Regions from separate parts of the Cytobacillus sp. IB215316 genome, predicted to be linked through region 1. Evidence: riboswitches for the same ligand, from Rfam matches in the RefSeq annotation. Region 1 holds a riboswitch; each other region holds the start of a gene.

Region 1 (6,128 bases):
GAATGTCACTTCAATACTTACACTGTTTGAATGTAGTTGTTGACATGTGAAAATAGTATGTAGAGAATTTAACATAGAAGCTAATAATAACTTTAGTTACTTATTTTGATTGTTTACCCAGGGATTGTTGTTTTTCGGGCCTAAGAGATAAATTGTTCTACAACCATCCTCTTGTTATCATCTTGCTTCTCAAAGTCTACCTAACTGTACAGAATTAGTAACAATTGTTGCTTTATTAATTCATTGTGGGTATCGCAGCATAAACAACATAAATACTCTGCCATGCTATATTCTTAAGTAGAAGGAGGAGATCAGCTTGGAATGTAGAGATGGACATATTATTGAAAGACAACGGCTACCTTCGCCTAATCCAAATATCCATTTATATGAATTAACATATTTAAGTAAAGGTTTGAAAGTGAAGGGATTATTAGCTGAACCGAAAAACGTTGGTAAGTATGATGGTTTTTTATATTTAAGAGGTGGAATAAAAAATGTTGGTAAAGTTCGAGTTGGACGCATCGTCCAATTTGCTTCAGAAGGTTTTGTAGTCATGGCGCCCTTTTACCGTGGAAATCAAGGTGGAGAAGGTAATGAGGACTTTGCTGGAAATGATCGGCACGATGCCGTTGCAAGTTATCGAGTACTAGAACAGCTTGAAAGCGTTCATGAAGATAGGATTCACGTTTTTGGTTTTTCACGAGGAGGTGTCATGGCGCTTTTCACAGGGATTATAGAACACAATGTAAAATCAGTTGTCACTTGGGGTGGTGTTTCTGATATGACGCTTACATATAACGAAAGAATTGATTTACGACGTATGCTGAAAAGAGTTATTGGAGGAACGCCTAATAAATATCCAGATAGATACAAAATTCGTACACCTCTTTTTATGCTAGAACAAATACATGCACCAATTTTAATTATCCACGGTAAAAACGATAGCAATGTGACCATTCAACATGCATATAGACTTGAAAATAGACTGAAAGAGCTTAATAAAAGCGTAACTACATGGTATTTTGACGAATATACTCATTACTTTCCTCCTGCTGAAAATAGAAAAATTGTAAAAAGACTTACTGAGTGGATGAAAAATCAATAAACACCATGATAAAATAGTCATAAAAGGATAACTATGTTAAAGGAGCGTTTAAAATGGGTATGCCTCTTGAATTAAATACAATGATTGTTACGAAGGGAAAAGAAAAAAGGTTAGGAGAAAATATTTTCACTCTTGAAAAAACAGGTTACCGTCTATATCCACTCGACATCCCATTAGAGGTAAAAAGAACTATAGGGGGAGATATAAGTGGAGAAGGGGTTATTGATAAGGTGGAATTAGCAAATAATAAAACTGTGATCACTTACCGGCTGATTTCTTTACATTCAACAAACTAAGGAATGGAGATACTATATCGAGCAAAAACAAAGCTGTTTTGCATTTTGAGGTTGTTGTACAACATATAACAGTAAGAATACAGCAATCCTAGTCGAATGATTAAAATAATACTAACCTTAGTAAAGAGTAAAAGGGTCAGACCCATTTCAATTGATGGGGTCAGACCCTTTATTGTTATCATTATTCTAAGTATCGTGCATGATGAAAGTGTAATTAGAGTAGTAAGTAATTAGTTAGCTGTTAATGGAGGTCCACCTAATTGTCCTATCTTCTCATCAATATTATTAAACTTTTTGAAGTTTTCCTGGAATTTTGCTGCTAGTTCAGTTGCTTTATCAACGTATTCTTGCTGGTTTGCCCATGTTTTTATTGGCTGTAGTACATCATCAGGAACACCAGGAACATGTAATGGTATTTCTAAACCAAATATACCTTCTTTTATTGTTTCAACGTTGGTTAATTCTCCTTCTAAAGCAGAACGAACCATTGAACGAGTAAATTCAAGCTTCATTCGGTTGCCTACACCATATTCTCCACCAGTCCAGCCTGTATTCACAAGATATACTTGAGCACCATGTTCATCAATCTTATCACCTAACATTTTTGCATACCTAGTTGCTGGCAATGGTAAGAATGGTGAACCAAAGCAAGTTGAAAATGTAGCTTGTGGAGAAGTGATTCCTCGTTCTGTTCCAGCAAGCTTACTCGTATATCCACTTAGAAAATGGTACATTGCTTGTTCCTTCGATAGTTTACTAATAGGAGGTAAAACACCGAAGGCATCAGCTGTTAAAAAAATGATCGTATTAGGATGACTTGCAATGCTAGGAAAAATGATATTATCGATTGCCTGTATAGGGTAAGCAGCTCGAGTGTTTTCTGTAAGAGAAGAATTGTCATAATCAGGGTTTCTTGAGCAATCATCAACGATGACATTTTCTAGTACTGAACCGAATCGAATCGCATCGTAAATTTGTGGTTCTTTCTCTCGGGATAGGTTTATACACTTGGCGTAACAGCCACCCTCTATATTAAACACTCCATTTGCTGACCATCCATGTTCATCGTCCCCTATTAATCGTCTGTTGGCATCAGCTGAAAGGGTTGTTTTACCCGTTCCTGACAACCCGAAGAATAAAGCGACATCTCCTTCTTGACCAATATTGGCTGAACAATGCATGGATAAAATCTCTTTTTCAGGGAGAACATAGTTCATAACAGAAAATATGGATTTTTTCATCTCACCTGCATACTCTGTTCCACCAATAAGTACTGTGCGCTTTTCAAATGAAATAATAATAAATGTTTCCGATCTCGTTCCATCAATTGCAGGATCTGCTTTAAAATTTGGTGCAGAAATGACAGTGAAGTCAGCGATATGCGATTGTAATTCCTCCTCAGTAGGACGAATAAATAGCTGATGTGCAAATAAATTGTGCCATGCATATTCATTAATCACTTGAATAGGAAGTTGGTATTTTTTATCAGCACCTGCGAACCCATTAAATACATAAATTTCATCTTTGTTAGCTAAATAATCGAGTACTTTATTATAGAGATTGTCAAAAGATTCTTGTGAAATAGGCTGATTTACTGTTCCCCAATCTATTTTACCTTTTGTAGATGGTTCATCTACAATATATTTATCTTTAGGTGATCGTCCAGTATATTTTCCTGTTGTAGATAGTATGGCACCTGAAGAAGTTAAAGTGCCTTCTTTTCTATTTAACACACTTTCAACGAGAGTAGGGACGGATAAATTGTGTAATGTATTTTTACGAGCTAGTAAACTTGATAATTCGCATGATACACTAACAGAATTCATGATCAAAACCTTCCTTTACGTTTTAATAATGTCGTTAACAATTCATAACTTAAAAATAGTATAACACATTAACTCAAATAGTCTATACTATTTATAATTATTTTATACTGGATTCAACATAATCGTACCATTCTTTGTAAAAGATACATAACGAAAATTTAATGAACAATTCAGCTCTTAACTATGTTGACATGTAACGGTTTACTACGTTAATATATTGTGTTGAACGGATACTCTCTTATCCCGAGCTGGTGGAGGGACAGGCCCTATGAAGCCCAGCAACCATCACTATATTTTCAGATTATGAGAAAATAATCTGCTTTGTTCTTAATGTGATAAGGTGCTAACCTGGTGCAAGGCACTTGTCTTGAACGATAAGAGTGAAAGGCGTGAATCGAGTATCTCAAACCTTTCCTCATGATTTGTAGGAGAGGTTTTATTTATTTCCAGTAAAAAGTTTGAAATTTTGGAAAGTAATATGGGAATGAGTTCCGTTTCAAAATATAACTATATGAAGTGGTTGCTTCATAAAGGAGGAAAAAGCTATGACAAAAAAACGTCACTTATTTACTTCTGAATCTGTAACTGAAGGTCACCCTGATAAAATTTGTGACCAAATATCAGATTCCATTCTTGATGCTATATTAACAAATGACCCTAACGCTCGTGTTGCATGTGAAACGACCGTGACAACAGGGATGGCCTTGGTTGCTGGGGAAATTACTACATCGACGTATGTTGATATTCCTAAGATCGTACGTGAAACTGTACGGAGCATTGGCTACACACGTGCAAAATATGGTTTTGATTCAGAAACCTGTGCGGTATTAACATCTATTGATGAGCAGTCTCCTGACATTGCAATGGGTGTCGATCAAGCACTTGAAGCTCGTGAAGGGTCAATGACAGATGAAGAGATAGATGCGATAGGAGCTGGTGACCAGGGCTTAATGTTCGGATATGCTTGTAATGAAACAAAAGAATTAATGCCGTTACCAATCTCATTAGCTCATAAATTAGCACAACGCTTAACAAAGGTAAGAAAAGAAGAAATTCTTCCATACTTACGACCTGATGGTAAGACCCAAGTAACTGTTGAGTATGATGAAAATGATAAACCTGTTCGCATAGATACGATTGTAATTTCTACTCAACATCACCCTGAGATCACATTAGAACAAATTCAACGAAATATTAAGGAGCATGTTATAAACCATGTTGTTCCTAAAGAATTGATTGATGCTGATACAAAATACTTTATAAATCCGACAGGTCGATTTGTAATAGGTGGCCCACAAGGAGACGCTGGATTAACAGGGCGTAAAATAATTGTTGATACGTATGGAGGATATGCCCGTCACGGTGGGGGAGCATTCTCTGGTAAGGATCCTACAAAAGTTGATCGATCAGCTGCATATGCTGCACGTTATGTTGCGAAGAATTTGGTGGCAGCTGGCTTAGCTGATAAGTTGGAAGTTCAGTTAGCGTATGCAATCGGCGTTGCACAGCCTGTATCCATTTCAGTTAATACATTCGAAACAGGTAAGGTTGCTGATGAAGTGTTAGTTGACCTCATTCGTAATAATTTTGATTTACGTCCAGCAGGGATTATAAATATGCTTGACTTACGACGTCCAATTTATAAGCAAACAGCAGCATATGGTCATTTTGGACGCACTGATGTTGATCTTACGTGGGAACGTACTGATAAAGCAGAAGTGTTAAAAGAACAAGCATTATCTCGAAGTAATTAATAAAGGTTGTTTTTGCAATGATTGTTGCTTTTCATATTAAGGAATCATTATTGCTGTTCTATTTTAATGATAATAGCTACAAAATATACGAAAATTACCTTAATAAATAACTAGTGCATATCCCACATACAACATATTCTGTATGTGAGATATGCCCTTACTATGAATGACAATATTTTTTATAGGTAATAACTAAGATGGACTCTTAACTTCTGCCACATTAGGAAATATCGTTTTAACACTATCAGCATAAGGACAGTAGTATACGAATATCTCATAGCCATTAATATCTATAATTCGTTTGCCAAAAGGAAACAAAGACAAGTTCTGAATTTCAAGTTCTAGGTTAGGAAAATTTTCGTAAATGAATTTTAGTACCTCATGTTCACGGTAGTCCACAAGTAACCCTCCTGATTTTTCAGAATTTTACAAACTATTTCTCTACTCTTATAAAAAATTCCTTTATAAATGAAAGAAAATAATTCATACTAAGCGAAATATAGGAGAGTTAAATTTTTGCCGCTGGCTGTTTTGACATTGATTTTTGTTTTTTCTTCTAGGATTTTAGGATGTATATATCTAGTGTTCGTGGCATTTTTTCTTCTGTACAACGATGACTAACATATAAAACAACTTTTTACGGAACTAGTTTGGTACCAACAACAGAGTTTTACAAAAAAGCATTTAGTAAACATAGCAATTTTACAAAAAAAAGCATTTAGTAAACATAGCAAGTTTACAAAAAAAAGCATTTAGTAAACATAGCAACAAAGTTTACGAAAAGAGCGTTTCTGATTAGACAAAAAGGAAAATTGTGTATACTACTAACACTGCTCAATTCACTAGCTAAATATGATATAATTCTTAAATATATAAATACGAATTAGTAGGTGACTTACATAATGTGTGGATTCATTGGCTGTGTAAACAATACAGCAAATCATCAACGTAACGAAAATGACAAAGCTTTGTTTGAAAATATGAATAATATTATTACTCATAGAGGACCAGACGATGAAGGGTTTTATTTCGATGAACATATACAGCTAGGTTTTAGACGTTTAAGTATTATTGATCTTGAAGGGGGACATCAGCCTCTTACTTATGAAAATGAACGTTATTGGATAATCTTTAACGGTGAAATATA
Region 2 (6,128 bases), on a different contig from region 1:
TTGGTGAAGTACTCCTATACACATGTAGAACAGCTAGTTATATGTTTATCGTAACTGAATGTATGGAACTTAGTTTATTTCTTAACGAGTTTAATAATAGGTTCGTTCAAAATTCACACTTAAACCTACTCCTACCTAACCAAGCAATCATTGTTAATTTTGAAAGTAATAAAGAGAAAGTTCAAGTTGTGTTAACAGCAAGGGGATTGGAGCTGAGCAATCGGCAACAAAGTCCTGCAGACATTTCATTAGGTGCTGAACCCCAACAGTTTTACGAATTGTTATCTGGTAAAGAAAAGTTACAAAAATTGATAAGTCGACAAAGTATCATTTGCCAAGGGAAATTCAGATACATTCTTTTACTAGAATCTTTATTTGCTTTAAATATTAAAGGGGAAGGGGAAGAAAAAAATGCGTAAGGAGAAAGATTATCGTTTAGAAACTTTGAGTGTCCATGGAGGATTAGAAGCTGACCCAGTGACAGGTGCAAGAGCAGTACCAATTTATCAATCAAATGCATTTAGATTCAAGGATACGAGCCATGCAGCTAATTTATTCTCACTCCAAGAAGAAGGATATATTTACTCACGGATACACAACCCTACTGTAACTGTTTTGGAGGAAAGAGTGGCATTACTTGAAGGTGGAATTGGTGGATTAGCATTATCAAGTGGAATGGCTGCTATAACGACTGCGATTCTTAATCTAGCAGGAGTAGATGATGAAATTGTTGCAGCATCTACTTTATATGGTGGAACGTATAATTTATTAGCTAACACATTGCCGAAATATGGTATAACAACTCACTTCGTTGACCCTTCCCAACCTGAAAATTTTGCAAAGGCCATTTCTTCTAAAACAAAAGCAATATTTGCTGAAACAATTGGTAATCCAAGCTTACACGTATTGGATATTGAGAAGGTTGCTTCAATTGCTCACGAAGCTGGAATTCCGCTAATCATTGATAATACATTTGCTACTCCTTATCTGTGTAGACCGATTGACTATGGTGCTGATATTGTCATTCATTCTGCTACAAAGTGGCTTTTAGGAAATGGTACGACTTTAGGGGGAATAATCGTTGATGGAGGCAAATTCAATTGGAATTCTGAGAAGTTCCCAGACTTTATAACCCCTGACCCAAGCTACAATAATCTTATATACGCAGAAGCACTTGGAGAAAGTGCATTTATCGTCAAAGCTAGGGTGCAATTATTAAGGGATTTAGGTGCTTCATTAAGTCCATTTAATGCTTATCAATTTAACCTTGGACTAGAAACATTACATGTTCGGATGAAAGAACATATTAATAATGCCAGGAAAGTCGTTGAATATTTAGCGAAACACCCTGCTGTAGAGTGGGTTTTGTATCCCGACCATAAAGATCATCCTGCAAAAGAACTTGCTAAAAAATATTTACCAAAAGGTAGTGGGTCCATCGTTGTGTTCGGCATTAAAGGAGGGAGAGAAGCAGGCGCTAAAGTAATTAATCATGTGAAGCTATGGTCGCATGTAGCAAACGTAGGTGATGCTAAAAGCTTGATTATCCATCCAGCAAGTACAACACATCAACAATTAAGTACCGAGGGCTTAAAATCTTCAGGTGTAACAGAAGATTTGATAAGATTGTCAGTTGGAATTGAGAATATTGACGACCTATTAGAAGACTTAGAGCAAGCAATAGAGACAGCTACAGGACTAACTCAAAGTAAATAATTAGGGTGAATTGATATGTGTTTTGGATGTAAATTCCATAAAGATATTCATTGACACATATAAATGAGCGTGATAGAATCACAACTATACTTTTTAAAAGAGATTAATTTTGAAATGTAATTTTAAAAATGAATAAATAAAACATTGATATATACTCTTATCAAGAGAGGTGGAGGGATGTGCCCTATGAAGCCCGGCAACCATCAACGGTGAAGTTGAAATGGTGCCAATTCACACGAAGCGTATGCTTTGATAGATGAGAGAAAGGAATATAATTAAGCCTTTCTGCTCATATGTGCGGAAAGGCTTTTTAATTTTGTTGTTAAGCTTTTCTATTAGGTTGATTACGCATTAAATGTTGCTGTTCGTACAAAAATATAAACATGTATTCATTTGGTATTCGTAATATCTTATCTTTTACACATGCTGTTTTCATAATGATTGTTGTAGTTTGTATGAAGAAGTAAACAAATATACAACTATAGTTCATGCCATCTAATCTTTTGAAAATCAACAACAACTATAGTTGCTGAATTGTTAACGATAGAAACAAATTTTACGAAAAGAGCCTTTGATAAAACAATGATAATGGATAAAACGACTATCTAGCTGCTAGAAGAGCTAAATTTGGCAGATCGTTTAGTTTGTAACATAAAACGCACTAAACTTATATGAATAATATGATTAAGGAAGTAGGTGAGCCTTTTGATAAAGCTATCTGGGGTAAAAAAAGTATATCAATCTCAAGAAGGAGAAGTAGTTGCTGTAGATAATGTCAATGTGAATATTGGCAAGGGTGAAATATTTGGCATTATTGGTTACAGTGGCGCAGGGAAAAGTACACTCATTCGTTTGTTAAACCAGCTTGAAGCAACAACAGAAGGAACAATTACGATCAATAATTATGATATGACCTCTATTAAAGGGGATGAGTTACGTAAATCACGACAAGAAATTAGTATGATTTTTCAGCATTTTAATTTGCTTTGGTCAAGAACTGTAAGGGAGAATATATCATTTCCATTAGAAATTGCTGGTATTCGTAAAAAAGAACGGTTGAAAAGGGTTGATGAGCTAATCAAGCTAGTAGGGTTGGAGGGAAGAGAAAATGCGTATCCTTCACAACTAAGTGGTGGCCAAAAGCAGCGAGTTGGAATAGCTCGTGCTTTAGCAAATCGTCCGAAAGTATTATTATGTGATGAAGCAACCTCAGCACTTGATCCACAAACAACAGACTCAATTCTTGAACTGCTTGTGGATATTAATAAAAAGCTAGGTCTCACAATTGTGTTAATCACTCATGAAATGCATGTGATTCGTAAAATATGTCACCGTGTAGCTGTAATGGAAGATGGCAGCATTGTTGAACAAGGTGAAGTGTTATCGGTGTTTCAGCAACCGAAAGCTTCTATTACTCAGCAGTTTGTTAAGCAAATTACAGAACCAGAAGAAGCGACAGAAACAATTGAGCATATTTTAGAAAGCTACCCTGAAGGTAAAGTAATTAAGCTATTGTTTGTTGGGGATGATGCTGAACAACCTTTAATAGCAGAATTAATCCGCCAGTTTAATATTGGTATTAATATTATACAAGGAAAGATCTCACATACACAGCACGGTGCATATGGCACATTGTTTATTCATATGACAGGAACCGATGAAGAGATAAACCGCTCGATCACATATATAAAGGAAAAACATGTGACAGTGGAGGTGATACAGCATGGTTAGTCAACTATTTGTAAACGTTAATTGGGAAAAAATGTGGGAAGCAACATTTGAAACGTTATATATGACTGTTACATCGGTGATTGCAACATTTGTTTTTGGTGTTATTTTAGGGCTCTTACTTTTTCTAACATCGAAGGACAACCTATTGGAACATAAGCTGATTAATACAATCATCAGTAGTTTTGTAAACATTTTTCGTTCTATACCATTCATTATTTTAATCATTTTATTAATTCCGTTAACAAAATTCATGCTTGGGACAATTAGAGGAGCAAATGCCGCTTTACCTGCTCTCGTAATTGGAGCAGCACCTTTCTACGCAAGAATGGTAGAAATTGCATTGCGAGAGATTGATAAAGGTGTTATTGAGGCGGCACGGTCTATGGGGGCGAAAACAAGAACCATCGTTTTCAAGGTGCTGCTACCTGAAGCACTTCCTGCACTCATATCAGGAATTACAGTGACAGCAATTGCTCTAGTTGGTTATACTGCCATGGCTGGAATTATCGGTGCGGGGGGGCTGGGGAATTTGGCTTATTTAGAAGGTTTCTCTCGCCGTCATACCGATGTTGTTGTTGTAGCAACCATTTTTATTCTTATTATAGTGTTTATCCTCCAATACATTGGAGATTTTATAACATCAAAAATAGACAAAAGATAGGAGAAGATCATCATGAAAAAAATATTTGCAATCGTAAGTACATTACTCGTAGTTTTTGCTTTGGCAGCATGTGGAACGAGTGAGAAAGAAAGTTCATCAGAAAAGAGTCAAACTAATCAAGCATCAGAAGAGAACAAGCAATTAGTAGTTGGAGCTTCGAATGTACCGCATGCGGAGATTTTAGAACAAGTACAACCGATATTAGCTGACAAGGGAATTGATTTAGTTATAGAAACATATCAAGATTATATTTTACCGAATGAAGATTTAGATAGTGGTGACCTTGATGCTAACTATTTTCAACATATACCATATTTAGAATCGCAAATGGCTGATGTAGGCTATGATTTCGTGAATGCAGGTGGCGTTCATATTGAACCAATCGGAGTATATTCACAAAAATATAGCAGCTTAGATGAATTACCAGAAGGCGCTGTAATTATTATGAGTAATTCAGTGGCTGATCATGGGCGTATTTTAACAATGCTAGAATCACAGGGCTTAATTAAGTTAGCAGATGATGTTGAAAAAGTAGCAGCAACACTTGATGATATTGTAGAAAATCCAAAAAATCTGGAATTTGAAGCTGAAATCGACGCTGCTTTATTACCTGAGTTTTATAATAATGACGAAGGTGATGCTATTTTAATCAATACAAACTATGCGATTGATGCTGGATTAAATCCGTTAGATGATGCTATAGCAATTGAAGGCGCTGATTCTCCTTATGTAAATATTATTGCTGTGCGTAGTGGTGATGAAAAAAATAAGGAAATTGTCGAATTAGTTAACGCTTTGCGCTCAGAAGAAATCCAAAATTATATTATTGAAGAATTTGAAGGAGCAGTTGTCCCTGTTTCGGAATAAGAAATAAGAAGAAAAACCAGTGATTTCACTGGTTTTTTCTTCTTATTATCGTATAATGAGTTTGATGTGTATTTTGGATGTTTTTTGTTTTTTATGCAAACAATATATGTCGAAGACAATCTTTACTTTTCTACATATAATGAAAGAAAATACTTTTTAAACTTTTTTATTTAAAAAGTATAGCTATGGTGTTAAATGGTTGCTAATACTTTTCATTTGTTATAAGATTGTAATGAGAATAAAATGAGAATGAAAGTATTTAAACAAATAGTATAGAAGATAAATTGGAGGTATAGTAATGGCAGCATCAACATTAACAATTAGAGATCTTCATGTTTCTATTGACGGTAAAGAAATTCTAAAAGGGGTAGACCTTGACATAAAAGGTGGAGAAATTCACGCGATTATGGGACCTAATGGTACAGGTAAATCAACCTTATCTGCAGCAATCATGGGTCATCCAAAATATGAAGTAACGCAAGGTAGCATAACACTGGACGGTGAAGATGTGCTGGAAATGGAAGTAGATGAGCGTGCGCGTGCTGGTCTATTCCTTGCTATGCAATATCCAAGTGAAATTAGTGGTGTAACAAACGCAGACTTTTTACGTTCATCTATTAATTCTCGTCGTGAAGAAGGCGATGAAATCTCATTAATGAAGTTTATTCGTAAAATGGATAAGCAAATGGACTTCTTAGAAATGGACCCAGATATGGCACAACGTTACTTAAATGAGGGTTTCTCAGGCGGTGAGAAAAAACGTAATGAAATTTTGCAATTAATGATGCTTGAGCCGAAGATTGCAATTTTAGATGAAATTGACTCAGGTCTAGATATCGATGCGTTAAAAGTTGTTTCCAAAGGTATTAATGAGTTGAGAAGTTCTGAGTTCGGTTGTTTAATTATTACTCACTATCAACGTCTATTAAACTATATTACTCCAGACAAAGTACATGTAATGATGCAAGGCCGTGTTGTTAAATCAGGTGGTCCTGAGCTAGCTCAACGTCTTGAAGCAGAAGGCTATGACTGGATTAAACATGAGCTTGGAATTGAAGATGAAACAGTAGGCCAAGAAGCGTAAGCGTTAGGAGGATGGACATGTCAACAATTGATACGAAACATGCATTCGATCAGGATTATATTAGAGGCT
Region 3 (6,128 bases), on a different contig from region 1:
TACCGTAGGTTCATCCATGATGATAATTTCTGGTTCATGTAAAAGGGCTACACCGATATTTAAACGACGCTTCATTCCACCTGAAAAATTTTTTACTAATTCCTTTTTCTTCTCTTCAAGTCCAATAATTTGAAGAACTTCTTCAACTTGTTTTTTAAGCTTTGATCCTTTTAATCTATGAACACTGCCAAAGAATTCAAGATTTTCTTTCGCGGTCAAATCAGGATATAACGCAATGTCTTGAGGGACAACTCCAAGTATTTCTCTAAGCGACTGCGGATTTTTTAACACACTAGTATTGTTTAAGCGCACATCACCACTCGTAGGTGCTATGAGTGTAGAAATCATCGAAATGGCAGTAGATTTGCCTGCTCCATTTGGCCCGAGCAGACCAATTGTTTCTCCTCGCTCTAAAAACATATTTGCTCCATCCACAGCGACGATTTGTTTGAATTTCTTCTTCAACTCTACAACTTCTAACAATATTATCGCCTCCTCTTTCTAACTAACTATTTATATCGTACAGTCTTTCACTGACATTTCACACTGTCTGACGTCACCAATTTGAATGATAAACATGACCTTAGTCACATGATTATTCAAATACGCTAATTTTACGACTTACTGTCCATACTCGTACGTTTTCTGTCCAATTCTCTGCTTTTACTGTCCGAAGTCATGTATTTACTATCCAATTCTCTACTTTTTCTATCCGTATCCATGTATTTACTATCCAATTCTACACTTTTTCTATCCGTACCCTTGTATTTACTATCCAATTCTACACTTTTACTATCCGTACCCTTGTATTTACTATCCAATTCTACACTTTTTCTATCCGTACCCTTGTATTTACTATCCAATTCTACACTTTTACTATCCGTACCCTTGTATTTACTATCCAATTCTACACTTTTTCTATCCGTACCCTTGTATTTACTATCCAATTCTACACTTTTACTATCCGTACCCTTGTATTTACTATCCAATTCTCTACTTTTACTATCCGTATCCATGTATTTACTATCCAATTCTCCACTTTTACTATCCGTACCCTTGTATTTACTATCCAATTCTCTACTTTTACTATCCGTACCCTTGTATTTACTATCCAATTCTACACTTTTACTATCCGTATCCATGTATTTACTATCCGATTCTCCACTTTTACTATCCGTACCCTTGTATTTACTATCCAATTCTACACTTTTACTATCCGTACCCGTGTATCTACTGTCCAATTCTCTACTGTTACTGTCCGAAGTCAAACTGTATGAAAAAAAGAGCCTCTTCGGCTCCCAACCTACGCACTATGCTTTAATCACGTTAGATCATTGTTTTCTCGCAATCCTAAATGCATTATCAAGCTTCGAAGAAACAATGTTAGGATAGTAATCCATCGCTTGTTTTGAAGATAATTTAAAATAAGCGCCACTTGATCACCCACAACCTGTTGGGTGATCGCGATTAACTCTTTGCTAATACCTCTTTGTTAAAATGGTGCTGACACAGCTAAATCTGATAAGTAACAACAATAATAGTATCCAATGCACACAAGCTCATCTCCATCCCAAGCACTCAAAACGTTGTTAAAATGTGAAAACACCTTCTCAATTCTTTCAAGCTCATCATATGGTCGCTATATACCAGAACTTTGGAATACATGTGCAATGTCTTGCCGACATAATGGTACATTAATCTAGTAATTAATCACCGGACTTTTCTCATTTTTATCTTCTTAGGTAATATCATTTTTCACAGCAAAGATGGCGAGTTGTGTCCGATCCCGTAAATCAAGCTTCTGTAGTATTTGCGTAATATGATTTTTTACAGTGCCTATCGACAAGTGCAATTCCTCAGAAATTTCCTTATTTGTTTTTCCTTCGCCTACTAACTTTGTTACAGCAAGCTCACGGTTTGTTAATGGAATGTCTATTTTTTCCCGATGTCTATCTGTCAACAACCGAGGCATCACTTTTGCAGCTACTTCGTCATGTATAGTCATACCTCCATTTAAGCTACTATGTATTGCACTAACGAGTTTCGCTGGCTCTGCTGTTTTTAGCATAAAGCCATTGGCACCATCTTTAAGTGCTTGCATTGCATATTCATCATCGTTAAACGTCGTTAATATTAATATTTTCACTTGTGGCCATCGCTGTTTAATTTGGCGAGTAGCTTCAAGACCATTCATATGGGGCATTCTTATATCCATTACAACAACGTCAGCCATATGCTTCTCCAATTGTTCAATTGCCTCATGGCCATTTCCAGCTTGAGCCACTACTTGAAATTGGTCTTCTTGTTCAATCATCATGACAAGTCCCTGCCTAACAATTGCTTGGTCTTCTACTACAATAATGTTATACATATTTATATAACCTCCTTTGCATATACAGGAAATGATCCTTTAACTACAAAATGAGACTCTGTTTGATTGAAGTTTATATCCCCATTTAGCTCTTCAACACGTTTCTGCATGTTACTTAGTCCAAATCCAATAGTAAAAGATTCGGTTTTAAAAATCTTATTCGTCACTTCAAAATAAAGATCTCCAACTGCTGATTTACCAATAGTTACAAATACTTCACGAGATTGTGCATGTCGCATCGCATTTGTTAGTGCCTCTTGTATAACTCTATATAAAGTAACACTTTGTTGATTGGACAAGCTCACAGATAAAGCTCCTTGCTTCGTCGTAAAATGCACGAGTATATGACTCTCTGATTCTAACTTTCTAATTAATTGAAGCACTGACGACAGACCTGCAAATTCTTCATCTTTAAGTGTTTTAACCGCATGCCTCGTTTCTTCTAAACTTTCACGAACAAGCTCTCTCAAAATTCCATATTCCTGTCGTTTTTCTTTCATCGAAAGCATTTCGATTTGCATGAGCAATGCTGTTAATTTATGACCAACAGAATCATGAATCTCACGAGCAATTCCTGTTCTTTCTTCTAATCGAGCTGCCCGTTCATTTCGTAAACTAATACGTTTTAGATTTCGATATTCACCTAAAAGCTCCTCATACATGTCTTGTTTATAATTGGTCTCCGTCATTTTTTTATTTAACAAAATGCTCAAATAATAAAAAAATATGAGTATAACAACCAATTCAACATTTATAGCATTAGTAAAAATCACCAGCATACCCATTAAACCGGCACTAACGGCTGAAAATAGTTGATAATGCTTTTGTGATAATAGTGAAATAGCATCTATCGTTATATACAAAAATAGTAATTTACTAAAGGTATTTTCGTCTTGAATAAACAAAACACTCGAAACAAACAACATACAAAGAAGCAGAGAATAGAATATTAGCTTTTTTTTAACAATAGGAATGAAAAAGAAACAGACGAACGACAAAGCACAAACCAAAATGGATATGTACCACCTTGTTGAATGAGATACTTCTACATAGAGAAACCCTCCCCACAAAGCTGAAAAAGTAGTCAACCTTATTAAAAAGGTTTTCATATATAACACACCACCTGCATACAATTTACCTAATTATTTTCTGTATTCTTTATCCTTGTTGAACACGTTATATATTGATCATACCATTTTTTAACTTATAAAAAAATTCTAAAAATTTCTTGCAAAACAGTCAAATCTATTGTAAATTTATATGCAATCAATATTTAATACATTAACTCATTCAACTTAAAATCATTAAATCAGGTGGTAAATATAGCCCACGTGATCGAAAGCTCCTTCTTTTAGAGGTAGGAGTCTTAAAAACTAAGATAAATAAACAATTCATCTTATCAAGAGAGGTGGAGGGACTGGCCCTTTGAAACCTCAGCAACCAGCCGAATTTATGGTCAGGTGCTAAATCCAGCAAGCGAAATGTATATACTTTTCGCTTGGAAGATAAGGAGAGCTGATGATTAAACTCAAAGCCTTCTTATCAGAAGGCTTTTTTTATTTCTCTTTTATGGATTTAAAAGTCCTTAACGTTCTAAAACTACCACAAAACTTTACTACTTTAAACAAGTATAGAAAACCAAATGAAATGAGGAGGAATTTATATGACGAGAATAAATATCGAAACAGCATGTGCCCAGATTGGAAACAGAAGTGAAAATGTTACTGGGACGGTCAATCCACCTGTCTATTTGTCTACAGCCTATCGTCACACAGGTATAGGCGAATCTACAGGGTATGATTACATTCGAACGGGTAATCCAACACGACAAATTGTCGAACAGGCAATAACACAACTTGAGGAAGGTGATCAAGGCTTTGCTTGTAGTTCAGGTATGGCTGCGATTCAAACAGTATTAGCTCTCTTTGAGCAGGGTGATGAACTGATCGTTACACATGATTTATACGGAGGAACATATCGGCTATTTGAAGAATCTTTTCGAAAAAATGGGTTTACTTTTCACTATGCTGATTTTAGTGACATAAATGCTGTAGAAGGGTTAATAAACAGCAATACGAAAGCTTTATTTATAGAAACTCCAACAAATCCACTTATGCAAGAGGTTGATTTAAAAATTGCAGCAGAGCTTGCAAAGAAAAATGATTTATTATTAATCGTGGACAATACATTTTATACTCCACTGTTACAAAAACCTATAACTCAAGGGGCAGACATTGTCATCCATAGTGCGACAAAATACTTGGGGGGCCACAATGATGTGCTAGCAGGGTTAATTGTTTCAAAAGGAGAGGAGCTATCTGCTCAACTCGGTAATTACCATAACGCAATTGGTGCTGTATTATCACCTTTTGATTCATGGTTACTCATCCGTGGAATGAAAACTCTTCATTTACGTCTAAAACAGCATGAAGAAAATGCAAAAAAAATCGCTTCATTTTTGCAAACTCATGAAGATATTGTAGAAATCTATTATCCACAGCGTGGTGGCATGTTGTCGTTTAAAATTCGAGAAGAAAAGTGGGTTAATCCATTTTTACAAAACTTACGCCTAATCACTTTTGCTGAAAGTCTTGGTGGCGTTGAAAGCTTCATCACCTATCCAGCTACACAAACACATGCAGATATACCTGAAGAAATAAGAGTTGCAAACGGAATTTGCAATCGCTTATTAAGATTTTCAATAGGTATCGAGAATGCTGATGATCTCATAGATGACCTTATATCAGCATTAAAAGCTGCTAAGGAAGGAGTAAACACCTATGTCTAATTCATTTTCTGATCAAACTAAGCTACTTCATAATAAGCATAAAGTAGATCCTCATACAGGAGCAGTAAGTGTTGCAATTCAGCATGCATCAACATTTCATCAAGATGATTTAGAGAATTTTTCAAAATATGACTATAGTCGTTCTGGTAATCCTACCCGTGAAGCTTTAGAAGAGACGATAGCAGAATTAGAAAATGGTGTGAGAGGCTTTGCTTTTTCCTCTGGTATGGCAGCCATATCAAGTGCTTTTATGCTGTTATCAAAAGGAGATCACGTCCTCATAAGTGAGGATGTGTACGGTGGAACATTTCGGGTTGTAACGGAGGTACTAACCAAATTCGGCATCGATCACACATTTGTTGACATGACGAACTTACAGGACGTTAAAAACTCTATTCAAACAAATACGAAGGTAATATATATTGAGACACCGTCAAACCCTTTACTTAAAGTGACTAATATTAGAGCTATTGTCACACTAGCTAAAAAGCAAGGTTGTCTCACATTTTTAGACAATACGTTTATGACTCCAATTTTACAGCGACCATTGGATTTAGGTATAGATATCGTTTTGCATAGTGCAACAAAGTTCATATCAGGACATAGTGATGTCATCGCGGGGCTAGCCGTTGTCAAAGATGAGCAGTTAGCCACCCAACTTGCCTTTATTCAAAATGCATTCGGTGCAGTCCTTGGGGTTCAAGATGCTTGGCTCGTCTTACGAGGCATAAAAACACTGCACGTCCGCATGACACAATCTTCACAAAGCGCATTACAGCTTGCGCAATTTTTACAACAACACCCCAAAGTTGAGGAGGTTTACTACCCAGGTTTAACTGACCATGAAGGATATACCCTTCAACAAGAGCAGTCTACTAGCCCAGGTGCTGTATTATCTTTTAAATTAAAGAATGTTGAAAGTGTACGTATTCTTTCAAAATATATAAAAATACCAGTATTCGCTGTTAG

Evidence for each region. A riboswitch is a leader RNA that binds a small molecule or an ion and turns the genes downstream of it on or off. The one in region 1 is predicted to bind S-adenosylmethionine.
Region 2: another riboswitch for S-adenosylmethionine. It lies ahead of SLH48_RS08470 (methionine ABC transporter ATP-binding protein); the one in region 1 lies ahead of metK (methionine adenosyltransferase).
Region 3: another riboswitch for S-adenosylmethionine. It lies ahead of SLH48_RS16370 (methionine biosynthesis PLP-dependent protein); the one in region 1 lies ahead of metK (methionine adenosyltransferase).

Annotation. Positions count from the first base shown of each region.
Region 1 is NZ_JAXBMC010000001.1:46,426-52,553, forward strand. Features, by position in the region: gene SLH48_RS00245 (alpha/beta hydrolase family protein) at 317-1,105, shown strand; gene SLH48_RS00250 (DUF2584 domain-containing protein) at 1,159-1,401, shown strand; gene pckA (phosphoenolpyruvate carboxykinase (ATP)) at 1,632-3,227, opposite strand; SAM riboswitch class I at 3,463-3,608, shown strand; gene metK (methionine adenosyltransferase) at 3,773-4,981, shown strand; gene SLH48_RS00265 (hypothetical protein) at 5,174-5,380, opposite strand; gene asnB (asparagine synthase (glutamine-hydrolyzing)) at 5,884-6,128, shown strand, end outside.
Region 2 is NZ_JAXBMC010000003.1:296,914-303,041, forward strand. Features, by position in the region: gene SLH48_RS08460 (SCP2 sterol-binding domain-containing protein) at 42-419, shown strand; gene SLH48_RS08465 (O-acetylhomoserine aminocarboxypropyltransferase/cysteine synthase family protein) at 412-1,716, shown strand; SAM riboswitch class I at 1,871-1,979, shown strand; gene SLH48_RS08470 (methionine ABC transporter ATP-binding protein) at 2,422-3,447, shown strand; gene SLH48_RS08475 (methionine ABC transporter permease) at 3,440-4,108, shown strand; gene SLH48_RS08480 (MetQ/NlpA family ABC transporter substrate-binding protein) at 4,121-4,975, shown strand; gene sufC (Fe-S cluster assembly ATPase SufC) at 5,274-6,059, shown strand; gene sufD (Fe-S cluster assembly protein SufD) at 6,077-6,128, shown strand, end outside.
Region 3 is NZ_JAXBMC010000011.1:75,638-81,765, forward strand. Features, by position in the region: gene SLH48_RS16350 (ATP-binding cassette domain-containing protein) at 1-483, opposite strand, end outside; gene SLH48_RS16355 (hypothetical protein) at 615-1,241, opposite strand; gene SLH48_RS16360 (response regulator transcription factor) at 1,739-2,371, opposite strand; gene SLH48_RS16365 (sensor histidine kinase) at 2,374-3,480, opposite strand; SAM riboswitch class I at 3,765-3,883, shown strand; gene SLH48_RS16370 (methionine biosynthesis PLP-dependent protein) at 4,035-5,159, shown strand; gene metC (cystathionine beta-lyase) at 5,152-6,128, shown strand, end outside.